Regions from separate parts of the Paenibacillus sp. FSL K6-2859 genome, predicted to be linked through region 2. Evidence: predicted binding sites of a transcription regulator. Region 2 holds the regulator's gene; the other holds the start of a gene.
The links. The regulator LexA, encoded in region 2, represses DNA repair genes until DNA is damaged. The targets are predictions, from matches to a motif close to CGAACATATGTTCG.
Positions count from the first base shown of each region.

Region 1: recA (recombinase RecA) is a predicted target of LexA. The motif match lies at 3,887-3,900, and genes of this name have one in related genera.

Region 1 covers NZ_JBBOYU010000001.1:4,215,637-4,223,571, forward strand. The annotation lists gene rny (ribonuclease Y) at 1-1,538, opposite strand, end outside; gene MHB64_RS18800 (regulatory protein RecX) at 1,855-2,586, opposite strand; gene recA (recombinase RecA) at 2,750-3,817, opposite strand; gene MHB64_RS18810 (competence/damage-inducible protein A) at 4,117-5,403, opposite strand; gene pgsA (CDP-diacylglycerol--glycerol-3-phosphate 3-phosphatidyltransferase) at 5,513-6,100, opposite strand; gene MHB64_RS18820 (YajQ family cyclic di-GMP-binding protein) at 6,253-6,744, opposite strand; gene MHB64_RS18825 (hypothetical protein) at 6,947-7,108, opposite strand; gene MHB64_RS18830 (RodZ domain-containing protein) at 7,189-7,935, opposite strand, start outside.
Region 2 covers NZ_JBBOYU010000001.1:3,826,447-3,834,381, forward strand. The annotation lists gene MHB64_RS16895 (HAD family hydrolase) at 1-176, opposite strand, end outside; gene MHB64_RS16900 (hypothetical protein) at 210-737, opposite strand; gene MHB64_RS16905 (DUF896 domain-containing protein) at 787-996, opposite strand; gene MHB64_RS16910 (LysM peptidoglycan-binding domain-containing protein) at 1,106-1,519, opposite strand; gene lexA (transcriptional repressor LexA) at 1,815-2,441, shown strand; gene MHB64_RS16920 (L,D-transpeptidase) at 2,613-2,951, shown strand; gene MHB64_RS16925 (hypothetical protein) at 3,099-3,479, shown strand; gene MHB64_RS16930 (hypothetical protein) at 3,714-4,292, shown strand; gene MHB64_RS16935 (MBL fold metallo-hydrolase) at 4,415-5,197, opposite strand; gene MHB64_RS16940 (cupin domain-containing protein) at 5,194-5,691, opposite strand; gene MHB64_RS16945 (DUF4352 domain-containing protein) at 5,827-6,450, opposite strand; gene MHB64_RS16950 (DUF5316 family protein) at 6,717-6,920, opposite strand; gene MHB64_RS16955 (hypothetical protein) at 7,129-7,773, opposite strand.

The sequences.
Region 1 (7,935 bases), 390 kb from region 2:
TTAGCGTATTCAACAGCCCGTGTCTCACGAATAACGGTAACTTTGATATGTCCTGGATAATCCAGTTCACTTTCAATCATCTTCGTAATATCGCGAGCAAGACGGAATGCCTCTGCATCGTCAATCTTCTCTGGCTGTACCATCACGCGTACCTCACGGCCCGCCTGAATAGCAAATGATTTCTCAACACCTTCGAATGACTCTGAGATTTCTTCCAGTTTTTCTAGACGTTTAATATACGTTTCCAGTGTTTCACGGCGAGCGCCAGGTCTTGCTGCTGACAATGCATCAGCTGCACCAACCAACATAGCAATAACCGAAGTAGCTTCGCAATCTCCATGATGAGACGCGATACTGTTGATAACAACCGGATGTTCCTTATATTTCTTCGCTAGTTCAACGCCGATCTCAACATGCGATCCTTCTACTTCATGATCCAGCGCTTTGCCGATATCATGGAGTAATCCTGCACGTTTTGCAAGCACGATGTCTTCCCCAAGCTCACCGGCCATCAGTCCAGTTAAATAAGCAACCTCCATGGAGTGCTTCAATACATTTTGACCATAGCTTGTACGGAATTTCAGACGACCCAGAATCTTGATCAAATCTGGATGTAATCCGTGAACACCCACTTCGAAAGTAGCTTGTTCACCATACTCGCGAATTCGTTCGTCCACTTCTTTGCGGGATTTCTCCACCATCTCTTCAATTCGAGCGGGATGGATACGTCCATCTGCCACAAGCTTCTCAAGTGCCGTACGGGCCACTTCACGGCGGATTGGATCAAATCCCGACAAAATAACTGCTTCCGGCGTATCATCAATAATGAGGTCGATACCTGTGAGAGTTTCAAGTGCACGAATATTACGGCCTTCACGACCGATAATCCGACCTTTCATCTCTTCGTTCGGCAGGGTAACAACTGAAACTGTTGTCTCCGCTACGTGATCAGCTGCACAGCGTTGGATAGCGAGTGTAATGATTTCGCGGGATTTCTTATCCGCTTCCTCTTTCGCCTGCTGTTCAATCTCTTTGATCATTTGAGCCGTTTCATGGCGAACTTCTTGCTCAACATTGCTAAGAATAATACTTCTTGCATCTTCGATGCTTAAATTGGAAATTCTCTCCAATTCAGTGACTTGGTTTTTGTAAATAACATCAATTTGCTGTTGGGTTTCATCAATTCGTTTCTCTTTGTTAGCTACTTGTTCTTCTTTTCTTTCAAGCGATTCCATTTTTTTATCCAGAGATTCTTCCTTTTGCAGCAAACGTCTCTCTTGCCGTTGGATTTCATTCCGACGTTCACGAGTTTCTTTCTCAGCTTCAGTACGGATTCTATGGACTTCATCCTTAGCTTCCAATACTGTTTCTTTCTTCAGCGCCTCTGCGTCTTTCTTCGCGTTCTCCACGATGACTACGGCTTCTCTTTCTGCGCTTTGAATTTTAGCTTCTGCAAGGGATTTACGAATAAAATAACCGAACCCAAAGAATAATGCAGCTACAACGAGAACGATAATGACCCAGATCCATGCTTGCATCTGTTCACCTCCTCGTTGGTTCCTCTCCAAGGTATATCCCTGGGAATTGTGCAGTTGTTAAACTATCCGTTCATCACCATACAAAAAACCGGTAAATAACCGATTGCCATACTGCACATGCTGCACATGCACACTGCCCGCCTTATCCGGCGATTACATTTCATATGAGTTGTACGCGAACCGTTTTAAAAAGTCCCCTTTTTGGGAAGGAAAAAGGATTCTTACTTTATGCCGATTCATGTTATATTTTATTATTTATAAAAAGACATTGTCAAGAGAGTCGATATGCGCATTAATGTCAAGAGAATCAGTGAGTCTAGTAAAATTCCTCATCTTCACCCTCATAATTGTCTTCTTCAAGTAAAGTATTAATCACTTGTCGCACCATATCACCCGAGAATCCACGCCGCATTAAGAAGGCTCCAGTCTTTCTGCGCTTATCTGTGGCTTCACCACGAATAAGATTCCATTTCTTACGACCAATCTGAAGTGCACTCTCTAGTTCTTGTTCAGGACTGACATTCTCTAGTGCTTCCGAAATCAAGGTTTTGTCGATTCCTTTCTCACGTAGCTCTTGGCGAATCCACATTTTCCCCTTTCGCTGGTTCGTAATGCGTTGCTCCGCCCATTGCTTTGCATACAAGGGGTCATCAAGAAATCTTTCTTGCTGCAGCCGTTGCACCACTTCCGCAATAATAGTCTCCCCTATTTCCTTCTGCCGTAAACGGCGAGTCATTTCCATAGCGGTTCGTGGCTTCCGTTCTAGATAACGAAGTCCTTCTACATAAGCTCGCTGTCGCTCATCAGCAACAACAATTTCCTCCAAATCGGCTTTCATAAAAGAATTTCCAGTAATCATCCGATATTTAATCATGACGTCTTCGTGTACAGTCATATTATAGGCTCCGAAATGTATGATATAGCGGTGGTCCGATTTCTTCTGACGTTCTACCTTAGTAATTTCTAAAAGTTCTCCATCAGGAAAATCAGATAGGACCTGTACGTCCTGCTCATCCGATTCAAAATCCATATCCAGCTGTATTACCATAGTTACTTGTCACCTCATAGCAATAAAATATCCCCACAAAGTGTCGCTTAAATTCGATGCGTACTCAGGTACTTTTGGGGACCCCAAATATATATTTTTTATACTGTTAAGAAAAGACACCCTGCAACAATGAATCACAGGGCGTCCTATTCCTTAATAAATTCTATTGTTCGATTTCGAGAAGTAGCTTCTCTTCTTCCTCTTGCTCTGCAATGATTTCCGCTTCATTTGGTGCAGCAACAATAGTGGACAGATTACTTGCTTCACGGATCTTATTCTCAATGATGAGTGCAATATCTTGATGTTCTTTCAAGAACTGTTTGGCATTCTCACGTCCTTGGCCGAGACGCTCACCCTCATAGGAATACCATGCACCACTCTTATTCACGATGTCCATTTCAGTACCGATGTCTACAAGACTTCCTTCTCTGGAAATCCCTTCACCATACATGATATCAACATCAGCTTGTTTAAATGGAGGTGCTACCTTATTCTTCACAATCTTGATCTTGGTGCGGTTACCTACAACGTCGTTACCCATCTTAATACTTTCGACGCGACGAACATCCAACCGTACGGAAGAGTAGAATTTCAACGCCCGACCACCCGGGGTTGTCTCAGGATTACCGAACATAACACCAATTTTCTCACGAAGCTGGTTAATAAAGATAGCAATTGTATTCGATTTACTAATGGCACCAGATAGCTTCCGAAGCGCTTGAGACATCAAACGAGCCTGTAGACCGACGTGAGAGTCACCCATATCACCTTCGATTTCCGCTTTAGGAACCAATGCAGCTACGGAGTCAACGACAATAATGTCTACTGCACCACTTCGTACAAGTGCTTCAGCAATCTCAAGTGCCTGTTCACCCGTATCTGGCTGAGATAACAACAATTCATCAATGTTTACGCCCAAGTTACGTGCATACTTCGGATCGAGCGCATGCTCAGCATCGATAAATGCAGCTTGTCCTCCTTGTTTTTGCACTTCTGCAATAGCATGAAGAGCAACAGTTGTTTTACCGGAGGATTCAGGTCCGTATATTTCAATGATACGTCCCTTTGGAAGTCCGCCTATACCTAACGCAATATCAAGTGCCAAAGATCCGCTAGGTACAACTTCCACTTGCATATGAGTGGATTCTCCCAGTTTCATGATCGAACCTTTACCAAATTGTTTTTCTATTTGACGAAGCGCCATATCAAGCGCTGCACGACGATCTGACAATCAGACCACTTCCTTCACTGTTTATAATAATATAATAACGTGTTTTTGAGGTCTTGCCAAGCTTTTTTTCGAACATACATTCGTTTTTTTTGTCTCAAGCGTTAATTATCCCTTTTATTGTAAGCCTCCCTCCGGACATAGAAGTTAACTGATTTTTCTACTTCACCGGACATCAACGACTTATGATCAAAACCAAAACAGCGATCAAAATCTCCGCAGATATACAAAAAACCGCAGCAAAGAAATCTCAGTGCCACGGTTCTTCCGTATGTCTCAATTATAACTGGGCTAATCTCCCATTACAAGTCTGAGCCTTCTAGCGGTGTCTCCACCTTCCGTTCCTCAAGTCTGCGCCATAGACGATACAACAGAGCTTTAACAGTACGCAGTCGTATATTTTCACGTGTACCTTTAAGATTAAGCTCATACACTTCTGTCTTACGCCCGCGTTCAGCTAAACCAATAAATACAAGTCCAACTGGCTTACGTTCAGAATAGCCTGGTCCTGCTACACCCGTTACAGATAAACCGAAATCACTATCCGCGATCATTCTCACCTGATCAGCTAACACCTCGGCAACTTCACGACTAACTGCCCCTGGAGCATCTGGCCCCTCCAAATATGCACTCGGCACATTTAGAAGTTTTTTCTTCAGGTCGTTGGAATAACAGACGATTCCTCCCGCAAACATCGAAGCACTGCCGGGAATGTTAGTTATACTCTCCATCAGCAAGCCTCCAGTGCAACTCTCTGCCGCACTTAAAGTCAGACCTGCATCCGCCATCCAATCCACAATCAATTGCTCCAGCGGCACATCAATATTTGCATATAAATGTTCTGGCAAAATCTCTTTGATCTGTTTCTCCAGAATCTCCAGCTTCTTGTAAGCTTCATGCTCGGAAGGCGCCTTTGTCGAAATACGAACGGTTACCTCTCCCTCTTTAGCGTAAGGAGCTATGGTTGGGTCTGTCTGGCTGTGAATAAGATCAATTAGCTTATCCTCAAGCAGTGATTCTCCGATACCGGCAAATTTAAGCATTTTAGAATAAAGTGGCATTTCTGTCGTCAGAGCGTGCTGCTGGAGCCACGGTACAGCTTTATCTACGAACATCGGCTTCATCTCACGAGGCGGACCCGGAAGCACAATATAATATTTCTTTTCATGCTCAAAAGCAATGCCAACAGCAAGACCAATCTCATTTGGCAAAGGTGTGGTTCCTTCAATTATAAGTGCCTGTTTACGATTATTCTCCGTCATTACGATCTTGCGATCATCAAAGAAACGTTGTACATGATCCATTGCCAAGCGATCTATATGAAGTGTGCGGCCTAAGGAAGCAGCCAGCGCGTCCTTCGTTAGATCATCTTCTGTAGGACCGATACCACCGGTAAATATGATAACATCCGCTCTGCTTTGAGCGATCTCAATGGCTTGTTGCAGACGGCTGCTGTTATCCCCAACTACGGTTTGAAAATATACATCAATCCCAATAGCAGCTAGCTCAATAGACAAAAACTGGGCATTACTATTTACGATTTGACCGAGCAAAAGCTCTGTGCCTACTGCAATAATCTCCGCTTTCATACTTGGCTTTCGCCTCCTCGTTATAATGTAGATACACTGCTTTTAGGGTTTAAAAAAGGTAATAGGTGCTTTACCTATTACCTCTCCTATATGTAGCTGCCTATAATGCTTAAGCATTATGCAGCTGTAATAGCTCCTTATTCTTCACAAAATAATCAATTCCAGAGTAGATAGTGATCAAGGCTGCAGCCCAGATGGCAATATCGTCTACAGGAATGCTGACGAATTGAAATGGGAAATTATTCAACAACAGCAGTGAGATCGCTACAATTTGTACAACCGTCTTTATCTTACCCCATTTGCTGGCGGCAACCACTTTTCCTTCTAACAATGCTATCTGGCGAAGCCCGGTTACTGCGAACTCACGACTAATGATAACAATTGCGATCCATGAATCACATCTGCCCAATTCCACAAGTGAAATCAGAACTGCGGAAACTAACAGCTTGTCCGCTAACGGATCAAGGAGCTTACCGAGATTGGTGACCATATTATATTTCCTAGCTATGTAGCCGTCTATTCCATCTGTACTCGCAGCAAGCAAAAAGATTACAGCTGCTACCAAATGATTAACAGATAGCTGAAAAGAGCCCCAATGTATCGGTTCTGGATAAAAGCTGAAATCCACCAGCAAAAAGAACATCATAATCGGGATTAGGCAAATACGTGATAGCGTGATGCGGTTGGGTAAATTCACTGAAGTTCCTCCCCTAAATCGTTCATACAAATTGCCTGGATCAGGCTCATCTTTTTCTACTTAAGCAAGTATATTATAGCTATAAATAGGTGTCAAAAAAAATACAAAGCACCCCGCATATGGTGCTGAAGTGCACTGCGGGGTACCAATTTCTATTTCATGTTCATGAATTGCAAATCTAGTGGCAAATCGGCTTTACGCAAGATCTGGATAATTTGCTGCAAATCATCACGGTTCTTACCGGTTACACGGATCTGATCTCCTTGGATCTGGCTCTTCACCTTCAATTTCGAGTCACGAATCAGGATATTAATCTTTTTCGCGTTCTCCTGATCAATCCCTTGCTTAAGACCTAAGCGCTGACGAACACTTCCCAGGGAAGCAGGCTCTACTTTGCCGAAATCCAAGTTCTTCAGCGTGATGCCTCTCTTCACCATCTTCGATTGTAAAATATCAATAACAGCGTTTAACTTATATTCGTCCTCAGAGGCGATAATAAGTGCGTCTTTCTCCAGCTTCAGACTACTCTTGCTATTCTTAAAGTCAAAGCGGTTGTCAATTTCTTTCTCTGTTTGGTGGATCGCATTGGTTAATTCCTGCATATCCATTTTAGATACGATATCAAATGAACTTTCTGAACTCATAACTACACGTCCTTTGTACTTTTTAGTCTGCTACTATTATAAAAGAATGATACCCTTAAGTCTAATATTGGATAATATGTACCTCACCCGACACAGAAAACAGCCCCACATAGTGGAGCTTTTCCTTCGAAATGAGTTGTGTTTCAGGTAGAAATAGGTCTCCAATGGAAGATATCCCTTGGAGACGCACATTCTAAATTCTCTATCTGCTTCGAAGCGGGCTCCGAAACATATCCAGAATTCCAAGCACAATATGTGCAAGACCGAACCCGAGAATTCCATAACCCCAAGCACTTGGTGTCATATAGTATCCGATAAGACTGACAATAACCCCAAGTCCAGCTACAATCCAGCTAACAATCATGAACGCACACCCCACTTTGGCTAAGAAACTGGAAACACTCTTATGTTCCCCGCAAAGCCAAAGTCTATGCATCATTTTTCTTATTGGCCTGTTTCATTAGTCTGGTCGGTAGTATCGGTGGTACCTTCATTCTGGGTCGTTTCACTTCCAGTACCATCATCCAGATTAAGTAGCAGACGAGATGATGTCTTTTCATCTGTAATTACTTGTCCATTGACAGTAATCTCAGTAGCTGGTGAATAACCAGATTTAATATACATTCCTTCACTTCCAAGCACAAAGCTCATACGATTTCCAGCCGCTGTGTTTCCAAATGAAAGTTTTTCACCTTTAGAGTTCTCACCTTTATACACCTCAAGCCAGCTTACTCCAGTAGCAGAAATTTCAACCTTCACTTCACTTCCAGCCGGAGCTGAAACCTTGAATTTTGTTGTTTTCCCTGCTTTCCCATCCGGTGTAACTGTAATGGATTGCGGGGAAGGTGTAGGTGTTGGTACTGGCGTAGGCTCTGCAGTAGGCTCTGCAGTAGGTTCCGTTGTTGCTTCTGTTCCTGCCGAAGAAGTTGGCGCCACAACGCCTCCTCCTGAAGCCGGTGGAGATGTTTGGGCTGTCGTAGGATCCTGCTGTTCGTTCGTCAGATTTGTCTGATCAATCTGAGCAGGGTCCGGTTTGTTCAAGCTAGAAGCATAAATGTAAATCACAACAATAATCAATATTGGAAATGTCCACATTAACACTGTTGGCAGCCATTTTGCATTCCGTTCTGTTTCTGGTCTACGGCTCCGTTTTTGAATCACCGTTTCCATGGCTGTGTCTTCGGGAGGGGC
Region 2 (7,935 bases):
TTCGTTTCGTAGGATTCATAAAGTCCTATGGCTTCTTTACGCACCGCAATTTCCAGCTCTTGTGGATCAATCGTATCCCCAGCGGCTTCACATGCAGAACGAAATGCTTCATTGACGCTCCGATCATCCCAGAGCAGTGTATCATCAAGGTCAAATAGTACGGCGGAAATTGGCATTACAGGTCTCCCTCTCCCATGGCTGGTTAATTTCTATTCGTGAATTACTTCAATTTGGTGAGCTTTTGCGAATGCTTCCAGTCTAGTCCCCATCGCAGTTGTATCATAACGATTCATAAGTCTGGTAAAAATCCATTTCGTGCGTTTGCCTTTATGCTTAATGACAACTGCTCCACGCGAGAGGATGATTTTCTCAATATCAGAAGCTGGCAGATAGCGTTCGCGATTGAATTTTATAGTAGATAGTCTAGCATTCTCTACCTTCAAGTACGGACGTCGGAAGAACAGAAGTGCTGCTAGTAAGTAGTACAAAACGACTCCTAACCAGTTCATAAGCATACCATTACCTTTGGCTTGGTCCACTGAACCAATCATCCAAAACATAGTACCTAGCACTAATAACACTACTGGAAATGCAATGTTACGGCCTTTAAAGGTTTCGGTGTTCTTCCCAGGAGATTTAGATTTAGATGCGTAAATCGTTTCCTTCCCCTGTTTCTTTCTTTGCTTGTTGATTTGCTGCGTGTTGCGTTGAACCATTCTTTCCCAAGAACGGGCCATATGCGTTCCCCCTAGTCATCCAGAAATATCTATGAAAAGGAACAGGGTGTTAATGCTTAAGCCCCTTGTTACCTTGTTCATGCTCATCATTATCAACCAATTCAATCGTATTCAATTGTGCTCGAAAGTTATTGCGGATATTCCCCAAATAAATTTCCCGAAGCTTGGCGCGTTCCGCCGTTTCCTCTTGATTAAGGCCTACGCTCTTCTGTTTGCGTGCCAATTCGTTAATACGCGCGACCAACTCATCAATATTCAAAACTTTCCCTCCCCTTATAAATTAATTCTAACTCTGCCATGAGAAAAAGAGCTTGTCAAGGTTTACTCCCTGCAAGCTCTTCATGTCCTCTTAATATGTTCTTAGAATATTAATAAATAGGTAAAGAGAGAATATCTCCAGCATTAATCTGACTACCTTTTATGCCATTGGATTTTTTAATTCCTTCTATATATACAGCCGTCTTCATATCAGAAGGTTTATTCTCAAGAGCAATACTCCAAAGTGTATCTCCACGTTCAACCACTACGCGCTTCTCATCCTTCATTAAAGTAGTAGATCCTGCAAATACATTACCCACTACTGTAAGTCCTGATAGTACGAGCACAATGATCAATGTCAGCTTAATAACAAAATCTCTACGGAACAAACGCATCAAGCCTTCAAGCAAAAACTCTGTGATTTCTTTAATCTGAGCTGAATAACGGGTAATAGGATTATGTCCTAAAGATTCAACCACTGGGGCTTTATCGTAGATGCTACGGTATGTACTGTATTTTAACATGAATATCATCCTCCAAACACTTGTTCTCACTTCCAAAATCATAATAACACGAACATGTGTTTTGTTCAATACTATTTTAGAACAATTGTTCTCTTTTTTTCAGAGGTCAATATTTACCATATTATTCATCTAAGAACCTGCTCTTACCATTTAGATGAAGGAAATGTAATCAATACAAGACTACCATTTATTAACTCTATCGAATTAATATTTATAATAGTTAGAACTTATGTTTGTGCGAACGGTAGTTCTATGTTATAATTTTCCCAAACATTACTATATGGGGTTGATTCCAATGTCAAAGATTTCAAGTCGCCAGCTGGCGATCCTGGAATTTATACGTAGCGAAGTCCGCAGCAAGGGTTATCCTCCTTCCGTCCGGGAGATTGGAGAAGCTGTTGGTCTTGCTTCCAGCTCCACAGTTCACGGTCATTTGGATCGGCTAGAGAAGAAGGGACTTATCCGTCGAGATCCAACGAAGCCTCGTGCGATAGAATTGCTTGGCCAAGAGGATTCTGAGAATGTGCACCATTTCGCACAAACCGTCGCTCGAATTCCTGTCGTAGGTAAGGTTACCGCCGGGGTTCCTATCACTGCTACTGAGAATATTGAAGACTACTTTCCCCTTCCAACACACTATGTTGGAGATAACAAAGTATTTATGTTATCGGTTCAAGGTGACAGTATGGTCGAAGCTGGGATTATGAATGGCGACTATGTTATTGTTCGTCAACAACAAACGGCTGATAACGGAGATATCGTTGTAGCTATGACCGAAGAAGATGAAGCAACCGTTAAGACTTTTTATAAAGAACGTGATCATATACGTCTTCAGCCGGAGAATCCGGCGTACGAGCCTCTTCGCCTTAATCGCGTGACCATTCTCGGCAGAGTTATCGGATTATTTCGAGATATCCACTAAGTATGCACTCCTACCAAAAAGGCTGTTCCGCGAATGCGGAGCAGCCTTTTTTTCTATGCATTTAGCTTAACTCCCATCCGGAACATATGTTCCCGTAGGCTAAAATGACCATTTTTAAGAATAACCGTTTAGGCATCCTGCTCATATCTTAATTAGAAAGGAGTGTGCACAATGCCAAATTACCGGATTATAGTTGATCTGACGCAGCGTATGCTTTATCTTCTTGATAACGACATTGTGATCAGGGGCTTCCCAGTCGGAATCGGTAAAATGTTAACTCAATCACCACTCGGTGAATTCACAATCATTAATAAACAACCCGATCCAGGCGGTCCATTTGGGGTCTTTTGGATGGGACTATCTAAGCCTCACTATGGGATACACGGAAATAATGATCCCTCATCCATAGGGCACGAAGTATCCCATGGTTGTATTCGTATGTACAATGAGGATGTGTTAGCACTAGCTGCGATTGTTCCAATTGGAACACTAGTAACGATCAGAAATTAAATCTATCCATAGATAAACACGCCTCACTCCTTGCTTAACGGAGGGGGCGTGTTTGTATTTATGTATTTTTGATGACCTAATAGGAATTATGTGGTTATATGTCGAATAATGTTAACAGGATTTCAAATTGAAAGGAAGTGTTTCGTTTTGAACAACTCAAAAATTAGAACCCTCGTCGATTTTAAAGTCGATGCACTTGTTAAACTCTCTGGCTTATTGTTAAATAACGATCAAGCTAGTGGAAAAAAAGTAAATCTACTCACCTCATTTGGCAGTATTCAAGGGACCATCTCCCCTTCTACCTCCAATAAAGAGGATGTTTTTGACTTAAAATCTCTAATGGATGATGTCATTGTAGATGAATACATATCTTATTTAGGTGCGGAACATCCCGATAAAAATTTCAGTTATAACTTTGTAGTCCTTAATGATGTTTCTGTTAGACCCTATGCTAGCTATGAATCTCCGATCGAATACAAACAGCTAATTGTTTATACCGATCAAATCACAGCCTTCAATTTCTTATGATTTAGACATATTTATTTTAAAAAGCTCTCAACAAAGCACTCAGCAGTTGCCCCAATTTTGCATTCAGTTTGCAAAATCGGCAGAACTCTGGGTGCTTTCTCTTTTTCTAATCAGTAGTCGTTTCCTAAATTCCCACGATTTTCGATTATAACAGATACTAGTAGAGAGGATTCAAGCATATCTTTCAATAAGCAATAAACCTTGCTCTACTGAGATCATTGGAGGTGTGGTTAGATGCTGATTTTTTTGATGTACATGTTTGGCATTTTAGGGGTAGTCTTAATGCTAAGTGCCGGTATTCTAGAATTGAAAAAACTATCTACTTCTTCTGAACTGTCTAAGCTCTTAAACGCAATCTCCTCTTTTAACATCATATTCACCAAAACATTCATTCCCCCCAATCAATCTCACTTGATCGCGCTTAACGAATCTTATAAAAAAATAGCTATAGGCACCAGCGATCCGAAAACAAGAAAAAGGGCTATAGCAAAGCTATACTCCTTCGAAAATGTATTGGGTTCAGAGATTGTCGTTAACGCACTAACCCTTTCAAAGGTATCTAAAAGACAACAAAACAGTAAAACAACTGCTTCAAGTGCGGATATTAATGTGCTTAATAGCGCTGACGAAGAGGCTGATGTTATCGAGGAACTTACGCTTAAAATATACATGAATAGCAATGAAATACCTATGTATAGCATTTCCTTCTTGCCAGGCTTATTGCCCATTCAACAATCCGACAATCAGTACAAAGAAGCTTACTCCCAGGTACAGCAATTGCATGCGTTCTTTAGGTCGATCGTATCCGAATAAACACACCTCTTTCGCCCCTTATTACTTCACTTTACTTTTCCAAATTAGAAATTTTGAAAATCTTAAGGAATGAAAAAACGGTCCTTTTGGGAGGGCCGTTTTTGCTGCAGCCAACATTTATTTTAAAACTGCACACTAAATCCGTTAAATTGATGAATACCCGTACCATGAGCGACAAGATCTCGTTCACGTAATTCACAAACTGCCTTCATAACCTCTTGCAAAATAACTGGATCTAGACCCAACGTATTATGAGAACCGAATACTTGAGATACATTTGGAATTTGTGCAATCTTTTCTAAAGAAGCCACTAAATCTGCCGGGCTAGTAGAGGGATAAAAAGCATAAATTGGCGTAATATCATACAACAAATCTCCTGTAAACAGATACCTGTTGGCATGATCAAAGATGCTAATATGACCTGGTGAATGACCCGGTGTGTGGTAAATTTCTAATCTACGCCCGCCTAAATCAAGCACATCTCCCTCTCGCAATAGAGCAGTTGGTTTCCCTTGAAAAGGCGTATACGTATTAGGATCAAACGTCTCAGGAACAGGTAGAGTAATATCTCGGCTCATATCTTTTCTGATCTGGGCAAGGGACAAACCTCGTATTCCATTAATTAGCCAATCCTCATCCTCTTTATGAACATAGATCGTCTCAAATTGTCCATGACTGCCTATATGGTCTGCATGCACATGCGTAGTGATGACAGCGATAGGTAAATCCGTTAACTGATCCGTTATTCTTTTTATATTATCGATGCCTAATCCCGTATCAATCAACACCGCTTGCCCTTCCCCTAACAGCAAAAAAGAGTGTACCTTTTCCCAATGTCCATATTCACTGATTGCATAAGTAAGTGGATCAATTTTCGTGACTGTGAACCATCGATCTTGAATCAAGTATGATCCTCCATTCCGTTCCATTTCTCCCTTACCTGCTCTTCACCTTTATAATAGTCTGCTTGTTGATCTGCCTGATAAATTTCTTGATAGGGGAGAATGTTGATTTTACCTGAGTCCGGATATTCGCAAACATCTATGCCCTGGTTCGTTCGGAGATCAAGATACTTGCAAGGTGCATCCGTATGATTATAAAGTTGATGCGCTCCTTCAGGTCCCATTTCAAAAAATAGCACATCACCTTCAGAAACCTCAGTAAAACCCTCGGGAGTTCTTAACATCGCTTTTCCCGTCAAAATCACAAATATTTCTTCAGCGTTTCTATGAAAATGATAAGGAAAGGAATACTTATCTGGATCAAGCGATCTTATGTCGAAGACAAGATATTTAGAATTAGCGATCTCAGCTAACCTCTCACTCGTATGCCAAGCAAACTCAGGGATCGGTGATAACTTTTGCTTAAACGAAACTGTATTTTCATTAAAAATCTTCACCAAATATAACACCCCTCATCCTTTATGCCGTTCTTTCAATATAATCGGTTTGGTACTTTATGTAAATGATGATTATTAGGTTTAACAATGAAAAAGCCCCGCCAGCTTTGGCGAGACTCTTATATGTGAGATATCCTATTTATTTTGAAGAACGATTTTGATTTCTCCATCTGAACTAAAACTTAAAACCGTAAAATCAGTATTGATTTCAAGTTCTTTCCAATCCTTAGGAAGCTGGTAAGCTAGTTTGCCACGAATTTTCTTTCCCGCAGCTAAAGCGCCGTCCATTGTTCCTATTTGACTATCCAAAGTATGAGCCATGAGATCTTCATTTATGGAGAAGCTGTCTTGATACGCATTGAACATTAGCATGGAGCTTACCATATAATCTTTACTGGAAATATTCTCAAGTATAATTCCGATTTCTACAAACTCATTCCCCTCTGATGGTTTTACATAATCGTTTCCCTTAGGCTTATCAAGAGATTCAACTGTAAGCTTAAAATTCTTAGTTGTGATGGTTTGTCCAACTTCAGTTATCATCGTTTCTTTTGGCTCTTCAGTAGGCTTGCTGGTAGGCTTTTCCGTTTCGACCGGTTTCTCTGTTGCTGCAGTATCATCTACCTTTGCCACTGCTGGTTCTGATTTTGATACTGTAGGTTCACTATCATTCCCCTGTGATCCAATCACCCCTATTACAACAAAAACAATAATAAGCCAAAACCACCATTTTTTAAAAAAAGGTTTCTTTGTTTTCAATATTCTACTTCCTCTCAGATAATATCCATTTCTAACTTTTGCTAGGAAAATATACCCATATTATCCTATGAAAGATATACCTTTGCAAGAAAAATATAAAATAATGTCAGATGATAAGAATAATTGTGACTGTTATATTAAATTCCATTTTACTAGAACTATAAATATAAAATACCTCAACGGCAAAGACATCAAGGGTCTAAAGGTTCTTGTAAAAAGTCATGTATTGCACTCTTTACCACGCTTGAACTTGAGTGAAGTAAAGATCACAAGAAATATAAGAGTCCAGCTATAACCAAGGAGAGAATCCCTCCTAAAGCAGTCCAATTCGCTACTTTGTTTTTAATTTTACGGTCTTCTTTGGATTCCGAATAAAAATTCCCTCTTTGCTGAGTACCTGTCGTAAATCCTCCAACACATATACCAGAGATCACAAAAAAAGCCAGTCCTATATATATGAATATGCGCATATTAGTGCTCCTCCCAGGAAAGTATTGTATATCTATATATAAGATATTCTAACATTATTCTCCACTACTAATCGGAAAAGTTAAAATGATGTATGGGTATTCTCCTTTTCCATTCGATGGCATGAAGCCGACTCACATACTCATCCCTGACCCGTTTCGTATTGGTGCGCAACAAAAGACCATACCCGATTGAGTATGGTGATAGGATCTATTCTAGACTTAAGGCATTAAGAGGATCGACCCATCCTATTACGATTCCGTTGTCAAAATTAACAATAGATGAACCAAAAAACCATGTGTCTCCATCATTAATTATAGAGCTTGGTGTTCCCATAGACTTTTTAACTGTTTCTTTAGTATCACCGAGTCCAAACTTTGTGATTCCAATTGAGCTAATTGATGCTTCCTTACTACTGGCTATGAATTCTGATGCAGATTCTGTCCCTCTGTCTCTATTCCTTACTGCATCAAACACTGATGTTCCATCTTCATATGTTGGATTTGGTTCGCTTGCAGTTTCAGTAATCAACTGATTTCTCCCATGATCTAATTCTGCCTGTACACTTTCTATAACACTTTCTTTGATTTGTTCATTCTGTGAATTTATCGCTTCTAATATTTCATTCTTATAGCTTTCAAACTCACTTAATTTTTCATCTATATTGCCAACAGTGGACCAAGAGTCGCTAAAAAGTATCTTTGTTTCCCCTGTTATTCGATTGATCAATACCGGAAATTTTTGATCGAGTTTATCATACTTATATATTCCAGGGTAGATGAAAATTCCAAAGGCTACAATACATATTATTATAAATACGTACTTAAATATTTGCTGAATCTTAGGTTTCCACATTAATGAATTCCCCTTATGTATCCACATCGGTTGCGGTATTTACTATATCATCTGTAATCTAAACATTTCCTAACAATAACTGTAATCCGGACGATATTTGATTTGCAATCCTAAACCAAATATTGTAATTATAAAAAAGAAGAGAAAGACGCCGTGAGGAAA